One region of the Micromonospora sp. CNZ285 genome, then DNA from elsewhere that is predicted to be linked to it. Evidence: riboswitches for the same ligand, from Rfam matches in the RefSeq annotation. Region 1 holds a riboswitch; each other region holds the start of a gene.
The links. A riboswitch is a leader RNA that binds a small molecule or an ion and turns the genes downstream of it on or off. The one in region 1 is predicted to bind cobalamin.
Positions count from the first base shown of each region.

Region 2: linked by a shared signal. The riboswitch ahead of metE (5-methyltetrahydropteroyltriglutamate--homocysteine S-methyltransferase) and the one ahead of CLT75_RS04355 (acyl-CoA thioesterase) in region 1 are both predicted to bind cobalamin.
Region 3: linked by a shared signal. The riboswitch ahead of CLT75_RS11620 (prenyltransferase/squalene oxidase repeat-containing protein) and the one ahead of CLT75_RS04355 (acyl-CoA thioesterase) in region 1 are both predicted to bind cobalamin.

Region 1 covers NZ_SPQD01000001.1:954,155-958,272, reverse strand. Annotated here, with positions in the region: gene CLT75_RS04365 (class II aldolase/adducin family protein) at 1-655, opposite strand, end outside; gene CLT75_RS04360 (Clp protease N-terminal domain-containing protein) at 878-1,591, shown strand; cobalamin riboswitch at 1,636-1,843, shown strand; gene CLT75_RS04355 (acyl-CoA thioesterase) at 1,975-2,487, shown strand; gene CLT75_RS04350 (LysE family translocator) at 2,491-3,117, shown strand; gene CLT75_RS04345 (PrsW family glutamic-type intramembrane protease) at 3,227-4,039, opposite strand.
Region 2 covers NZ_SPQD01000001.1:2,765,975-2,770,092, forward strand. Annotated here, with positions in the region: gene metE (5-methyltetrahydropteroyltriglutamate--homocysteine S-methyltransferase) at 1-2,738, opposite strand, end outside; cobalamin riboswitch at 2,856-3,075, opposite strand; gene CLT75_RS12440 (low temperature requirement protein A) at 3,689-4,118, shown strand, end outside.
Region 3 covers NZ_SPQD01000001.1:2,567,850-2,571,967, forward strand. Annotated here, with positions in the region: gene CLT75_RS11615 (hypothetical protein) at 68-553, opposite strand; gene CLT75_RS11620 (prenyltransferase/squalene oxidase repeat-containing protein) at 589-1,632, opposite strand; cobalamin riboswitch at 1,732-1,857, opposite strand; gene CLT75_RS11625 (alkaline phosphatase PhoX) at 2,068-3,228, opposite strand; gene CLT75_RS11630 (beta-1,3-glucanase family protein) at 3,408-4,118, opposite strand, start outside.

The sequences.
Region 1 (4,118 bases):
CCGGGCCGCCGAGCGGCGCGGCGCCGATGCTGGAGACGGCCGCCTCCTCGATCGCCACGACGAGGCTCGCGGCGTGCGCGGCGGAGTCGCCGGCGACGAGCAGGCCGTGGTTGCCGAGCAGGATCGCGTAGGTGCGGGGGTGCGCCGCGAACGTCTCGGCGATCGCCCGCACCGCCTCCTCGGTGCCGCGGGGCGCCCACGGCGCGACGGGGATGTCGACCGGCTGGCCGTGCACCAGCAGTGCCTCGTACCGGGCCGGCAGCGGCGTCGAGGCGAGCGCGTAGCTGGTGGCGTACGGCGAATGGGTGTGGATGACGGCGTTGACGTCCGGCCGGGCCTGGTAGACGCCGATGTGCATCTTCAGGATCGCCGCCACCGACGGGCTCGGTGTTCCCTCGTGGACCGTGCCGTCGAGGCCGACCACGACGACGTCGTCGTTGACGGTGCGCAGCGCGGGCGCCGCGACCCGCAGGTCGTCGGCGGGCCACGGGCGGAGCAACTCGCCGGCGTTGACGAGCAGGCGGTCGTCGTGGCCGGGGATCCGGACGCTGATGTTGCCGTGGCCGCTGGCCGACATGGCCGAGGCGGCGAAGATCTTGTTGATGCCGGCGGTCAGGCCGGCGCGGGCTTTCCGGACAGGGTCGTGCTGAGTCATGGCGTGCGGCCTCAAGGGGGTCGGTCGTGCCCGGGGCACGACGATGCAAGGTGTGCGGAGTGAGCCGGTGGGGCTCAGCGGCAACAGAGCGCGCTGGACGTACGGCCCTGGTCGAGGGCTCGTCGGGTGGTCAGCGGCGCGGGCATAACCCTACTATAACCCTAGGAAATGTAGGCGATCAAGGGCTGACCTGCTCGATGGTCACGTGACAGGATCGGTCAGGTGCCCAAGGTCAACGTTTATCTGCCCGACGCCCTCGCCGACCGCGTCCGCGAGGCCCGGCTACCGGTCTCCCGGATCTGCCAGACCGCACTGACCCAGGCCCTGGACGGCGCCGCGGGCGCGGCCCACGAGACCCCCGCCACCCGGTCGCTGCCCGCCGGGCTCACCCTCACCCCGCCGGCCAACCACCACGTCGCGGCGATCCTGCGCCAGGCGTACGCCCTCGCGTCCGCCTCCGGCGCGGTCACTGTGGAGCCGGCGCAGCTGCTGCGGGCCTTCCTCGACGAGGGCGAGAGCCTGGTGCTCAACACCGTCGAGCTGCTCGGATTCCCCGCCGCCACCATCCGGGCCGCCCTGGGTGACTCCCCCACCACGTCGGCGACGCCCACCGAGCCGGCCGCGTCGCCCGCCACCCGGGCGGTGCTGACGGCCGCCGCCGGCCAGGCCACCGCTCACGGCTCGGCCGTCACCACCGGCAGCCACCTGCTGCTGGGACTGCTGCGCGACGACGGCGACGCGGGCGACGTGTTGCGGCGTACGGGCGTGACCGCCGTGGTCACCCCCGCCGTGCTGTCCGCGCTCTACCACGGCGTCGCGTTCGGCCGGATGCTGCCCGAGCGCGACGCCGACACGACGGTCCTGCGCGTGATGATGCACGACGTCCTCGATCGGCTCGACCGGCTTCAGAAGCAGCTCGACGCGACGGAAGGTTGACGAGAGCCCGGCCGGGTGGCTCCGGGAGCGCGCCGGGGCTGGGTTACGCTGCGGGAAGCGCTGGTTCACCCGGTCGGCGACGGCCGGGTGTCGTAAGAGGGAACCCGGTGGAAGTCCGGGACTGCCCCGCAGCGGTGAGTGGGAACGACAGCCGTCAACAGCACTGGGCCACCGGCCTGGGAAGCGACGGCCGGTAGGCGACCTCGTGTCATGCCCGCGAGTCCGAAGACCTGCCCGCGTCGCGCGTACCACCGGTGCGCGCCGCCGTCGACCTCGCGGGTGGGTCGGGCGGGTGACACGTCGTACGCAGGGCCGTCGGCGTGTCCTCGACGTGCACACCCCGGCCGGTCGGCGGTCCGCTTCTGCGAGGACGGAACCGCACAGTGCCCGACACCATCACGCTCACCGGCCGACCACCGTCGGCCTCGCACCTGACCCTGTCGCAGATCATGGACCAGCACCACACCAACCTGATGGGCACGGTCCACGGCGGGCGCATCCTCAACCTGATCGACTCGGTCGCCGGTGTGGTCGCCGCCCGCCACTCCGACGGCCCGGCCGTCACCGCCGCCATCGACGAGACCGCGTTCCTGCGCGCGGTACGCGTCGGGGACGTGGTCCACGTGGACGCCCGGATCACCTGGGCCGGCCGCAGCTCGATGGAGGTGGCGGTGAAGGTCAGCGCGGACCGGTGGGACCGCGCCGTGCCGCCGGTGGACGTGGCGACCGCGCACCTGGTGATGGTGGCGGTGGACGACGACGGCCAGCCCCGGCCGGTGCCGCCGCTGCACGCCGAGACCGACGGCGACCGGCGGCGCTACCGGGAGGCGCAGATCCGGCGCGAGCACCGGCTGGCGCTGCGCCGGGCGCTGCTCGACGGCGCCGGGGAGGGCTGAGCGGTGCTCGGACTGTCGGCGGCCACGCTCGCCGGTTACCTGGCCGCGATCGTGGTGCTCATGCTCACCCCGGGGCCGGACATGATGTTCGTGCTCGCCAACGCCACCCGGTACGGCGCGCGGGCGGGCGCGGTGGCCGCACTCGGGGTCGCCGCCGGGGAGGCGGTGCACGTCGCCGCCGTGGTGGCCGGGCTCGCCACGCTGATCGCCGCGTCGCCGGTGCTGTTCACCGCGATCCGGTGGGCCGGTGCGGCGTACCTGATCGTGCTGGGCCTGCGGGCGCTGCGCGGCACGGGCCGGCCCGGCGCACCCGCGGACCGGCCGGACGGCGGGTGCGCCGTGCGGGCGTTCCGGCGCGGGCTGCTGACGAATCTGCTCAACCCGAAGATGATCCTGTTCAGCGTGGCGTTCCTGCCGCAGTTCGTCAGGCCCGACGCGGGCCCGGTGGCGGCGCAGCTGGTGCTGCTCGGGGCGCTGTTCGTCGCGGTGCAGCTCGCCGTGGACCTGGCGCTCGGCGTGGGCGCCGGACGGTTCGCCGGGCGGTGGGCCGACAGCCGCTGGTCGCGGCGCGTCGACCGGCTCTGCGCTGTCGCCTTCGTCGCGCTCGGCGTCCGGCTGGCCGCCGGCTGAGACGCACCGGGGCGAGTGGCGGAGCGCGGTGCGGGCGTCGGCGGCGAACTGGCGATGATCATGACGCCGTGTCCCGGAGTGGGGGCGTCACGTGGGCAGGCGGGCGGGCTCAGCGGGCGCGCTCCGCCGTCTCCAGCGGCGGCTCCGCCGGCGTCCCGGACGCGGGCGGCCGCTCGCGGTCCAGGTGCAGGCGCAGCAGCACCCAGCCCAGCGACACGGCGCCGATGAACACGTACGCGGGCTGGGTGCCGAACGTGTCCCAGCAGGTATGCAGCGTGACGGCGGCGGCGAAGGTGAGCAGGAACGCCGCCAGTTTCCGGCCGCCGGGCGCGGCGGCGAACGTGAACAGCGCGGCGGCGGTCAGCCCGGTCCAGGCCAGGTGCGCGGCGGGCGCGGTGAGACCGCGTACCAGCAGCGTCCGCTCGACCGCGCCGAGGTTGCCCTCCGACCCGACGAACGCGGCGAACGCGTAGCCCATGGTCTCCAGCGCGGCGAACCCGGCGCCGGAGGCCACGCCGATCACCAGACCCTGCGCCGGGGACGGATGCCGCCGCCACAGCAGCAGGATGCCGGCCGGCACGATCAGCTTGGCGGTCTCCTCGGCCAGGCCGACGAGCGCCATCGGCAGGACGCCGAGGCGGTGCAGCGTGCCGTACTCCAGCCAGCCGGCGGCGACCACGCCGACCACGCCGCCGAGGAGCGCGGCGACGCCGACGACGGAGCCGGGGACCGGGCGGCGGGCCGGCCGGCCCTGGGCGAAGGCCAGGAACGTGGCGGGCGCGACGCACGCGCCGAGCACGATCAGCGCCGGGACGAACGTGACGGTCCCGGTGCCGGCGAGTGTCTCCAGCACCAGCAGGTGAAGCCCGACGCCGACGAGCAGGACCGCCACCCACGCCCAGCGGCGTCCGGTATTCCCCATACCGCCGAGTATCGCGCCCGCCGGGTCGCGCCGGAATCGGGGGTAGGCACTGTGGACGGTGAGATCATTCCGACACGCC
Region 2 (4,118 bases), 1.8 Mb from region 1:
TCTGCGAGCTGCGGCACGCCGAAGGTGAGCCGCTGTTGACCGGTCACCCTGTCGATCCCCACCACTCCGATGACCAGGCCGATCAGCGGCGAGGCGAAACCGCGTACCCGGGAGGCGCCCAGCACCGAGGTGACGGCGACGAACGACAGCAGCATCAGGGCGAAGTAGTCCGGCGCGCCGAGGCTGACCGCGAACCGGACCACCGGCGGGGTGATGACCACAAGCAGCAGGGTGGCGATGGTTCCGGCGACGAACGACCCGATCGCGGCGGTGGCCAGCGCCTGCGCTGCCCGGCCGGCCAGGCCGCGGTAACTCTCAAATACGGAAGCACCGGCCGCCCGGAGCGCGTTACCGCTGGACTGGCCGTTAGCCGCGCCGATCTCGACCCAGCATCCGAAGACCTGCAGCGCGTTCAGCCCGTACCCCTTCAAGGGCTGAACCGGGTCCGGGCCGGGCGGAACGGCGCGGCGTTCCGCCCGGCCCGCGGCTCCGCGTCCGCGCAGCTCGGTCGCAGCGGCGATCAGTTGCTGGAGGGATGCCTCGACCTCGAAATAGTCGCGCGTCTTGAGGCCGCAGTCGGGGTTCACCCACAGCCGCTCGGCCGGCACCGCGGCCGCGGCCCGGCGCAGCGCGCCGACGACCTCGTCGTGGGACGGCAGCCGGGGTGAGTGGATGTCCCAGACGCCGGGCCCCACACCCCGGCGGTATCCGATCGCGGCGAGGTCGTCGAGGACCTCCATCCGGGAGCGGGATGCCTCGATGCTGGTGACGTCGGCGTCGAGGGCGTCGATGGCCGTGATCACCTCCCCGAACTCCGAGTAGCACAGATGGGTGTGGATCTGGGTGTCGTCGGCGACTCCGCAGGTGGCCAGGCGGAACGCCCCGACTGCCCAGTCCAGGTACGCCCTCTGGTCCGCCCCGCGCAGTGGCAGCGTCTCACGCAGCGCCGGCTCGTCGACCTGGATGACCCGGATACCGGCTGCCTCGAGATCGCGGCACTCGTCGCGCAGGGCGAGCGCGACCTGGTCCGCGGTGTCTGCCAGTGGCTGGTCGCTGCGGACGAACGACCAGGCCAGGATGGTGACCGGGCCGGTGAGCATGCCCTTGACCGGCCGGTCGGTCAGCGACTGCGCGTAGGTGGACCAGTTGACGGTCATCGGCGCCCTGCGTGCCACGTCCCCGTAGATGATGGGCGGACGCACGCATCGGGAGCCGTAGGACTGGACCCAGCCGTGTTCGGTGGCGGCGAACCCGTCCAACTGCTCGCCGAAGTACTGGACCATGTCGTTTCGTTCCGGCTCGCCGTGCACGAGCACGTCCAGGCCCAGCCGCTCCTGGAGCCGGACGACGTGCTCGACCTCGGCCCGCATGCGCCGGGTGTAGGCGGTGTCGTCGAGGCGGCCGGCCCGATGCTCGGCACGCGCGCGGCGCAGCTCGTCGGTCTGCGGGAACGATCCGATGGTCGTGGTCGGCAGGGGCGGTAGGTTCAGCCGGGCCTGCTGTGCCGCCGCTCGCTCCGGGTACGCGCCGCGCTGCCGATCCGTGGCGCGCAGTGCGGCGAGCCGGCCGCGTACGGTGTCGTCGCGCCATGTGGCGGGGGTGGGCGGCAGCGGCTCGGGCAGGGACGTGGTGCCGTTGCGCAGCGCGCGGCCGAGCCGGACGACCTCATCAACCTTCTGCCGAGCGAAGGCGAGCCGCTGACGCAGCGCCGGGTCGAGAGCGGTCTCGGCGGACAGGTCCACCGGCACGTGCAGCAGCGAGCACGAGGTGGACACGGCGACGTGGTCGGCGAGCCCGGCCACCGCGGCACCGGCCGCCACGGCGGCGCGCAGGTCGGTACGCCAGACGTTGCGCCCGTCGACCAGGCCCGCGACGATCGTCTTGCCGCGCAGCGGTCCCGCGCCGGCCAGCCGCCGCAGGTTGCCGGGCCCGGCAACCAGATCCACACCGACCGCTTCGACCGGCGTGTCGAGCAGGGCGGGCAGCGCGTCACCGAGCTCACCGAAGTAGGAGGCGACGAAGATCGCCGGCCGCTGCTCCACCGCGCACAGCCGGGTGTAGGCCTCCCGCAGCGCGTCGATCTCGGGGGCGCTCCGGTCGGCGACGTAAGCGGGTTCGTCCAGCTGCACCCATCGCACGCCCGCCGCGGCCAGGGATCGCAGGATGTCGGCGTACACGTCGACCAGGTCGGTCAACCGGTCGAACGGTTCGCCGCCCGTCTCGGTGGGCTTGGCCAGCAGCAGGAACGTGGCCGGCCCGACCAGCACCGGCCGGCTGTCGATTCCCAGCTCGCGGGCCTCGCGGTACTCGCGCAGCGCCTTGTCGGGATTCGCCGCGAAGGCGGTGTCGGAGCCGATCTCGGGAACCAGATAGTGGTAGTTGGTGTCGAACCACTTCGTCAGTTCGAGCGCCGGCTCGGCATCGACGCCCCGGGCCATCGCAAAGTAGGTGTCGAGATCGCCGAGGCCGAGACGGGCGAACCGGTGCGGGATCGCGCCGACAGCGACGGCCGTGTCCAGCACGTGATCGTAGTAGGAGAACGTGTTGGACGGGATCGCGTCCAGGCGCGCGTCGCGCAGCGTCCGCCAGACCTCCTCCCGTAGCACGGCAGAGGTCGCCGCCAACTCCTCGGCGTCGATCCGGCCCGCCCAGTAGGCCTCGACCGCCTTCTTCAACTCGCGGTGCGCGCCGATGTGGGGGTAGCCGAGCACTGTGCTCTGCCCGAATGAGGTTGTCACTGTGGTCCTTCCCTCGAGGTGCCTGGCGGCCACGGGGGAAGGGGAAGGCGGGGTACGGCTGTCGCGTACCGGCTTTCCGCCCTGGCCCTCCCGGGAGGCCGCCGACGGCGCGCACCGGCGGTACGCGCAGTGCGGGCAGGTCTTCGGACTCGCGGGCACGACCGGATCCACCCGGTCACCTACTGGCCGTCGCTTCCCAGACCTCACGGTCCAGTGCTTCGTTGACGGCTGTCGTTCCCACTCACCGCTGCGGGGCAGTCCCGGATTCGCACCGGGTTCCCTCTTACGGCGCCCCACTCGCGCGGCGGGGGGGCGCACCAGCGCCGTTGTCCATCCTATGGGGCGATGAGCCGATGTGATCGGTGTGTCCGTCCTGCGGGACAGCAAGCCGTCGCGGCAGCGGAGTGCTTGCGTGCGACGAGAGGGTGACGAGGGGCTAGAAGATGGGCCGGGTCGCGGTAGTCGTGGTCGGCGGATGCGCGCCGTCGAACCCGGTCTGAACCGCCCCGGGTGGAATGGTCGGTGCCGCCGACGAGGTAGTCGCCTCTCTCCGGCGCCGACGGCTGGCCCTGGCCCCTACCGGCGCGGCGCGGAACGCACGGACCGAGGGCTCTGCACCTGCCCGGCCGCTGGTCCGGCAGGTCGGCCAGCCGGACGGGCACCTGCCTTCGCCGTAGCGCTTATCGTACTGGGCCACCGCGCGAGCGCGGGGGCAGACGAGGCCGTACCGGCTGGCCGTACGGGATGAATCACCACGAGGGCACCTGCCTCTGCCCCGGGGGGAGTGCGGCCAGGCGTCGGCGGCGCCGTGAGTCATCGCCCCCGCCGCACGTGGCGTGGGCGATGTCGGCATCGGCGATCGCGGACCGGCCGGGCTCGTTCCACGCCGAGGTCGTCGCACGGTCGCGGATTCACCTGTCGGCGGCATGAGAGGTTGCAACAGTGGTCGGGTGACCAGCGGAGAGGATGAGGTGGCCGGAGCCGGGCTGGGCGTCCGGCGAACCCTGGTCGCGACGCACGGCGGGGTGACGCGAGCCGAGCTCTTCCTCGATCTCGTGTTTGTCTTCGCCTTCATGAACGTCGCCGGCCTCATGGCCGCGCGGTCGGCCTTCGACGCGCTGGTCCAAGGCGGGCTCGTGCTCCTGCTGCTGTGGCGCAGTTGGGCCGGGTACGCCTGGGTCGGAAACCTGGTCCGGCTCGACCGCGGGATCCTGCCAATCGTCATGTTCATGGTTGCGACCGCGCTCCTGCTGGTCGCCGTCGCGATTCCGGATGTGTTCGTCGACCGGCACGCCGGGCTCTCCGCACCTCTCGTCTTCGTCGTCGGCTTTCTGAGCATCCGAGCCGTGTCGCTGTTGATCATCATGCGGAGCCGGCGAC
Region 3 (4,118 bases), 1.6 Mb from region 1:
ACCGTACCGCCCGGGCGCGCGACGACGCCAGAGCAGCTGCCGGCACCCGGTGCGCCGCTGGTCACACCTAGGGAGCGGCGATGCTCGGCGGGGCGCCGGCGCCGAAGGACCAGCCCTCGACACTGCCCGGCGCGGGGTTGTAGCCGGTCGCCCCCGACGTGCTGTAGGACCAGGAGCCGCCGCTGGACGCATGCCAGTACGACCAGTACGCGGTGGCCGGCGGGGTGTTGACGCACGGCTCGGTCGCGGCGGTGGGCTTGCCGTTGATCCGGCAGACGAAGGCCAGGCCCCAGCGGGCCGTGCCGGTGACGGTGAAGCCGGCGGCCTGGAGCGCGGCCAGGCCGGTGGCCGGATCGCCCGGCGCACAGGCGACCTGGACGCCGCCGCCGAGCGCGGCGAAGTCGACGACCACCGTGACTCCCGAGGTGCCGGCGCAGGCGGCGGCGTGCGCCGCCCGGGGCGCGGGTTCGACTGCGGTCAGCGCGACGCCGGCCACGACGGCGGCCAGCAGGCCGGCCAACCAGCTACGGGCGGTGGAACGATGACGGAACACGGATCCTCCTGTGATCGGATGAGCGGCGAGGCGGTTCACGGGCAGGCGAGCGCCGGTGCGCCGGGGTCGGCGCCGGCGGCGGACAGACGGGCGTACCCGATCCCGGTGAGACCGAGGACGGCCTGGGCGGTGGCCCGGGGTGCGGTGGCCGGGTCGAAGCCGCCGCCGTCGAAGTCGACGGCGCCCCGGTCGGCCGGCGCCCCGGCGCAGCCGACCTGGAGCCCGGCGAGGAATGCCCGGGCCCGCGCCCAGGCCGGCGGCCGGTGGCCGTCGCGCAGGGCCTGCGCGGCGAGGCCGGTGCTGTTGGCGTTCGGCGTGCCGGCCGCGTTGGCGAAGCCGCCGTCGGCACGCTGAACGGACACCAGCCAGCGCAGCCCGGCGGCGGCGTCGGCCGGACGGTCCGCGGCGCGCAGCGCCTGCGTCACGAGCGCGGTGGCGTCCACGTCGGACGTGCAGACCGGTTGCGCGGGCAGCAGCGGGTAGCCGCCGTCCGGGCACCGGGTGCCGGCCAGCCAGGCCGCCGCCGCCGGCGGCGCCCCGGCCGCCGTACGATCCAGCGCCAGCAGCGCGAAGGACTGGCTGAACGCGTTGCTGTAGTCGCCGTACGCGGACCGGTCGCTGAACCGGCCGGCCGGCGTCTGGAGCGAGCGCAGCCGGGCGATCAGGTCCACCCCGCCGACGTCGGTGGGGTCGCCGCCGCGCACCTGCACGGCGAGGGCGAGCTTGGCGGTCGCGCCCGCGTACGCCTCGGAGACGCCGTCGCCGAGGTAGCCGTCGCGGATGTCGGGCCTGGTGACCCAGGCCAGCGCGTCGGCGCCGTGGTCGTCGGCGACGCCGGTGGCGGCGAAGGCGAACACGGCGTCGAGGGTCAGCCCCTGGTCGGGGTAGGCGACACCGTCGAAGACCGCCTCGAAGCGTTCGCCGTCGACGAGTTGCCGGGCGAGCCAGCCGCCGGCGGCCTCCGGGCGGGTGACGCCGGCGCGCTCGGGGGCGGCGACGGCCGGTGTGGTGAGGGTGAGGGCGGCGAGTACGCCGCACAGGAGCGCGAGCAGGCGGTGCCGGCTTCGGCGGACGACCATCGGAAGCGCCTTTCCGGCCCGGCGGTCGTCGAAAGCCCGGACGACCGCGGCAACGCCGCGTCGACCGGGACTCCGACCCGTGGGCCACGACGGGTGGGGAGCGGGTGCACGCGTACGACGGGTATTCGGGCTCGCCGCCGCAGAGTTTTCTCTGGGCGGCCTACCGTTGCGGGCCAGCGCCGGATTTCGACCGGTCTTCCCCCGCACGTACACGCGGTGGTTCAGTTGTCGCGACAGTCTGCTGTGGCCGGAGCGCCGATGTCAATGCGCCAGGAGCCGGCCACGTGCCGTGACGGCCGGCGGAGCCGGCGGTTTCACATCCCGGCGCCGAGACGTCGTCCCGGCGCGTGCGGGTGAGGCGCGCCGGCGAAGGACGCCCGCTCTTCACCGGGCGTCCTTCACCGTGGGGTCGCGGTCAGCGGGGCCGCGAGCCGGTCATCGGCGGAACGGCCCGGTGACGCAGTAGGTGATGCCGCCGGAGGACGAGCCGGTCGTGCCGCGTTGCGACGAGAAGTACAGCCGGTCCCCGGCCGGGGTGAACGCCGGCCCGGTGATCTCCGAACCGCTCTGTCCGGTGATCCGCAGGAAGACCGAGATCTTGTCGTCGGGCGTGATCATGCAGATCTCCATGTTCCCGCCGTCCTCGGCGACGTACAGGTCACCGGCAGTGGATCCGGTGATGTTGTCGACCCCGGTCAGCGGAGGGGTGCCCGGACTGACCAGGTTGTCGTCGTAGGCGAGCTCGTACGTGCCGGCAGCCAGGTTGACCTGCCAGACGCGGTTGTCGCCCTTCGTGGTGAACCAGACGGTGTCATCCGCGTAGTGACAGCCCTCGCCGCCGTTGAACGTCTTCGCGCCGGACACCTGCTGCCGGGTCGGGGTGGGCGAGCCGTCCGGATCGGGCACCGTGGCCCAGGTGAACGTGCCGGAGGTCGCCGTACCGGCGCGGAAGACCTGGAGGGTTCCGGCGGAGAGGTCGCCCCAGGTGGTCGGCACGAACCGGTAGAACTTGCCGTCGGTCTCGTCCTCGGTCAGGTAGACGACCCGGCGGACCGGGTCGGCCGCGGCCGCCTCGTGCTTGAACCGTCCCAGCGCGGGACGCGCCACGGCGGTCCCGCCGAGGGGGTACGTCTCGAAGACCCGGCCCAGGGACACCTCCTCGCAGGAGAGCCACGTGTTCCACGGCGTCTTCCCGCCGGCGCAGTTGTTGTTGGTGCCGGAGAGGATCCGCGACGCCCCGATCACGGCACCGCTGGAGTCGAAGACGAGGCGCGAGGCACCGCCGCCCGCCCCGGCTGACACCTCCGAGTTCGACACGTAGATCCAGCCGGTGCCGTTCGGGAACACGGCGCCACCGTCCGGAGCGTCGTGCCAGGTGTACGACGTCCCCGGCACCGTCCGACGGGATCGCGCGACGACCGAGCTGGTGAAGCCGGCCGGCAACTGGATGCCGTTGGCGTCGGCGGGCTGGAGCCCACCGTAGGGCCCCGCCGCGTTCTGCGCCGGGGCTCCGTACGCCGCCGACCACGCGGTGAACGGCAGCGCGACAGCGCCCGCACCGACGACCGCGGCCCGCAGCATTGCTCGACGATCCATGGAACCTCCTCGGTAGGTTCCCCAGATCTGACCGGGCGGAGCTTACGCACATCGATCTGTTGGATGAACGTCGATGGACGCCTCGGTGCGCGACGTCGTGTCACCGGCCGTCTCGTCCGTCGCCCTGCCGGTGGCGGGAGCGACTCGCGGTCGGCCCCCGCCACCGTTCGCATGGCGGATCAGCCCTTGCGCCACTTCTGGTTGGCGGTGCCCCCGCAGTCCCAGAGCTGGAGCCTCGCGCCGTCGTTGCCGTTCCAGTCCTTGATGTCGACGCACTTTCCGGCCTGGAGATTGACCAGGTCGCCGGCCGCGTTCAGGGTGAACTGCTGGGCGCCGGTGCCGTTGCAGGTGTAGAGCTGCACCGCCGCCCCGTTCGCGGTGGACCCGGCGTCGATGTCCATGCACTTGTTGTTCTGGCTCTTGAGCGCCGTACCGCTGAACGTCCACTTCTGCGCGTTGGTGTTGTTGCAGTTCCACATCTGCAGCGGCGCGCGGTCGACGAAGTTGGAGCTCGGCACGTCGATGCACTTGTTGTTCCAGTTGCTGACCACTGGCACCCCGGTGGTCGGGGTGCCGCCGCCACCGCCGGTGAACGGGCTGAGGATCAGTCCGGCCGAACGGGGGTCGCCGTCGTGCACCAGCGACTCGAATCCGCCGACGTCGTCGAAGGCGAACGCGTACGCCCGGCCGTCGGTCATGTTGGCGTGGATCAGGCGGGCGTACTGGTTGGTGGGGTTGCTGCGGTAGAAGTCGGCGGCGTTCGTGCTGGGCTGGGTGTCGATGGTGCCGAGCGTGCCGCGGTTGAGGGCGGCGCAGAGTGTACGCGAGATCGGGCCGACCACCTGGTCGTTCGGCGCGGGCAGGTCGCCGTCGCAGCCCCAGACGCTGGC